One region of the Gardnerella sp. C0684A1 genome, then DNA from elsewhere that is predicted to be linked to it. Evidence: riboswitches for the same ligand, from Rfam matches in the RefSeq annotation. Region 1 holds a riboswitch; the other holds the start of a gene.
What was found. A riboswitch is a leader RNA that binds a small molecule or an ion and turns the genes downstream of it on or off. The one in region 1 is predicted to bind thiamine pyrophosphate.
Positions count from the first base shown of each region.

Region 1 (2,207 bases):
TTTTACTTGTTTTGCTCTTTTTGCAGCAATCTGATAGCGTACGTGAGTTTTTCCCTCTTCATATGGAGATCCGTTCATTGTAACAAGAAGATCGATACCAATATTGGCTAGTTTTTCAACCGGCCCTCCGTCTTGCCAAATGTCTTCACAAATAGCAAAACCTATACGATTGCCGTCAATGTTCATAACCGTGCACTCGTTGCCGGAAGAGAAAATACGAAATTCGTCAAATACGCCGTAATTTGGTAAGAAATGCTTATCGTAGTTGAGTTTTATTTCTCCGTCGTGAAGTACAAGAAGCCTGTTTCTTGGTTTTCCGGAATTTTCGTCTACTCCTACAGTTCCGACTACTACGTATAAGTTACCTAAGTTTTCTTTTTTAAGATTTTCTGCTAATTCTTCTGCTGCTTTCGAAGCGGCTGTTCTAAATGTTGCTCGTAACGCTAAATCTTCAATAGGATATCCAGTAAGTGTCATTTCTGGAAAAACTACTATTTTTGCACCATCTTGCGCTGCCCTGCGCGAGTATTGCACTATTTTATTGCTGTTACTTTCTATATTTCCTACGCAAGTATCAATCTGCGCTAAAGCTAATCGCAATGAAGTCATACGTAACAGTGTAATCTACGGTCTGCAACTAGATATTTAAAAGTGTTTTGGTTGAATCTTTTGTACTCGACACGCAGATTCGTCATAAATTTGTAATAATTCTTTATAACATTATAACCTTTAACCCTGTTTTTGCAGCTTTTTTCAACGCGTTATAAGTAATATAAATAATGTAACCGTAGAAAAATAAGAATCTCTGCAATATATTTGTACCGTGTTACTCGCGAAGGGGAATAATTGCGAGAGCGAGAAAGAAGTTAGGTAGATGAAGCCATACCACTTTTAAAGTGTGCGTGCCGTTCGTTATACCCGCCCAGCATAAGGAGCTGAGCGGGTTTTTGTATAAAAATCAACACTTTCGCAACATACCCGTCAAACAAAGGCCACGTAATCATGTAAACTGGCTAATAATTCGACATTTTTGCAGGGGTGCTTTCCGCAAGAAAGCTGAGATAGGCCAACAAGCCTGACCCTTCGAACCTGTTAGTTAATACAACGTAGGGAGCAATGAAAAATAGCATGACCTCGAATTATCCATACGCATCAATGCGTGATCAATTTAATCTCAGCGCTTGTTTTATAGCAGATCCGCAAGTTTGCTCTAATCGACCGCTTACTGATGTTGTTGATGATGCATTACGCGCTGGCGCAACTTTTATACGTCTTCATTGCAACAATGAAAATGCTAAAGAAATAACAACAATAGCTCGTGATATCGCGCAAATAATCGAAGATAACAACAAGTGCGATTCGGTAACGTTTGTTATTGACGAGCGTGTTGATGTTGCTTGGCAAGCTCGTAATCAAAGCATTAAAGTTGACGGCGTGCACTTAGCTCAAAGCGATATGGAACCTAGAGAAGCACGCGCACTGCTTGGCGAAGATGCCGTAATTGGTTTGTCTGTTGAAACTGAAAGCTTAGTAAAAGTTATAAATGAGCTTCCAGATGGCTGCATTGATTACATTTGCGTAACTGCAATGCACAATCCTGAAGAAGGCTGCGAAAACACTACTGCAGCTTACGATTTAGAAGCTAATCACACAACGCTTGATGAAGAAAAAATTAATACGATTTGCAAAGCAAGTGATTTCCCTGTTCTTGTTGGCGGAAAAACTCAGCTTGACGATGTAGATATGATTGCTAGCACTAAAGCTGCTGGCTTCTTTATTTCGCAAGTTTTGTATGATTCAGAAACACCAGAATCTACAATGCACGAATTTGTTGAGCATTGGAATAAAGTACGCGGTGAGGCAAAACACGGTTACGCTAAGCGAGTAAAAGTTTCCGAAAAATCTGAGGAAAAAACTGAAGAAAAGAAACCAGCTTTTATTAACGCTAAGGAAGCAAAGGAAGCTGCAAAACTTCAAAAGCAACAGCGTGTTGATATTGCCGCACGTGGATGCACTCAGAGGGACAAAGCTCATATCCGTAAGACTACGCCAGTTCATTTTGAATATAAGTATGGTTCTTACGATTTGGAAGTTCCTTACACTGAAATTAAGCTTTCAGACACGCCTGGAGTAGGCCCTAACCCTCCTTTCCACGATTACAACACTGAAGGCCCTAAATGCGATCCTAAGGAAGGTTTAGCTCCTCT
Region 1 is NZ_JBLTSX010000004.1:143,394-145,600, reverse strand. Features, by position in the region: gene ACNEUN_RS04995 (NAD+ synthase) at 1-609, opposite strand, end outside; TPP riboswitch at 1,025-1,130, shown strand; gene thiC (phosphomethylpyrimidine synthase ThiC) at 1,129-2,207, shown strand, end outside.

Region 2 (2,207 bases), on a different contig from region 1:
AAAATTGGTACGTCTCCATGCCCTGCGTTTATTAAAGTTTCGCGCATTTTAAGAGCTTTTTTAGATATGACATCATCGTCAGAATATTTGTCTCTTAATTGAACTACCGTTACGCCGCCTTCGATTGATTCTAACGCAACTTCTTCTTCGGTACGATTGCCCATTCTAGGGTCTGTTACTAAGTAAAGTGTCCAATCTACTGGTTCTACTGTGAAATCTATGCTTGTAAGATTTAATATTTCATCTGCGCTTAGTTTCGAAAGTGCGTCAATCCAAAGTGTGCGGAAAGTTCCAGGATTGATTTCCGCGTTTCCTTTCGCATTGATTCCAGCATTGATTCCAGCATTTTCTGAGCACGCGTAGCTTCCTGCTGCTGCAGCGTGCGCGTGAGCCGCTACTGTAGCAGCAAGTGGACAAGATGGGTTTGTACCAACGTATGCTGCTACAAGAGCCCCTAGAGCGCATCCTGTTCCTACTACTTTTTGCATTATTTCAGAGCCGCCTGAAACGCGCGCAAGGCATCCGTGAGCATATATTGCGTCTTGTTCTCCAGAAATTGCTACTACACTGCCGTGTTGTTTTGCTAATTTCCTGGCTGCTGGTAGTGCAGAATTTACGCTGTCTAGTGAGTCGACTCCGCGCATATCTCCCTTTTCGCCAGCTAAAGCTAAAATTTCCGCAGCGTTTGCGCGAATAACAGTAGGATTTTCTGTAATAATATTTTTTACGAAATTAATTCTTGAAGTAAGCGCTCCTAATCCAACTCCGACAGGATCTAAAACCCACGGCGTACCAGACTTTTTGCAGCCGCGTATTGCAGCGTTAATAGAAGTATCTGTGTAATTTTTTCTAAATGTTCCAACATTAACCAGTACTCCTGAAGCAATTTGCGCAAGTTGCTCTGTTTCTTCAGGATCGCACACCATAATAGGCGTTGCTCCGGCAGCGAGTAGAACATTAGAAGTAAGTTCTTGAACTATGTTATTCGTAACGCAGTGTGTAAGCGGTTTGGCAGAGCGCATGCGTTCTATGCAATTTTTCACGTCTTCTATGAACATGCGCTTGCGTGCTTTTGAAGAAAAATCTCTATCGAAATTTGTTATGGAATTGCCGCTAGATTGCGAATTTTTTGAAGTATTTCCTATGTTCAACGTTTCCATGATTTTCCCTTCGCTAGTACTACCTAGATCAGGTTTAACGGGTATAATCTCAGCGACCTAGCGCACCCCGAACCGCGTTACGACTATACCGTTTGAGCGCGACTGCTTGTGCGGGGCGTGTGTTAGGCTCAGTTAGTTCGTGACTTTGTAGAAATTACGCGTAGTCAAATATAAAAGTAATTTACGAAAGGCTATTGTGCCGCATACTCATAATGCTGCGTCCGCCAAAAAGCGCGGAGCTAAGAATGTTAGGAATGCTAAGAATTCTAAGAATGTTAATAATAGTAAGAATTCTAAGAATATTAAAAATTCTAGGGATTCTAAGAATAACAAGGATTCTAAGAATCTTAAGCACTTCGGTAAGTTTGGGAAGTTTAGTAAGGATTCTAAAGCAAGGAATGTTGAAAAAGCTGGCGAATTCGGGAAGATAAGTAAAACTAAAAAATCCTATAAAAATAAAAATAAAGATAAAGAATCTCATTCTATTCGTGACTCTCGTGAGTTTCGTGAGTTTCGTGACTCTAGAAGCTTTAACGAGTTAGAAAAAAAGCAGATTTCACAAAACGAGATTGTTATACCAGATTCTGCAATAGAATCGCGCGAAAACTACAGTGATGATGTTACGTTTGCGCAACTCGGTGTTCCGGAGCCGTTAGTAGAAGTGTTACGCGCTGACGGTAAAACTACCGCATTCCCAATTCAGCAAGCGACTCTTCCAGACTCTTTGCGTGGAGCAAATATTTTAGGCCGTGGCCGTACAGGAAGTGGTAAAACTCTCGCATTTGCTATTCCTTTAGTAGCTCGTTTAGCAGATAGTTTTGTTGATTTGATTCACTCTGGTAAAAACAGGCGCGATAGGGTAGATGATGCTGTTCCTGCTCCACATGCCATGATTTTGGCTCCAACGCGAGAGCTTGTACATCAGATTGATGATGTTATTGCTCCTCTTGCTGCAGCTTACGGTATGCGCACTGTGACTGTATATGGTGGAGTGAGCTACAGGCGTCAAATTTCTCAGCTTAAGCAGGGTGCGCAAATTGTATTGGC
Region 2 is NZ_JBLTSX010000002.1:201,960-204,166, reverse strand. Features, by position in the region: gene thiM (hydroxyethylthiazole kinase) at 1-1,160, opposite strand, end outside; TPP riboswitch at 1,148-1,240, opposite strand; gene ACNEUN_RS02575 (DEAD/DEAH box helicase) at 1,357-2,207, shown strand, end outside.
Region 2: linked by a shared signal. The riboswitch ahead of thiM (hydroxyethylthiazole kinase) and the one ahead of thiC (phosphomethylpyrimidine synthase ThiC) in region 1 are both predicted to bind thiamine pyrophosphate.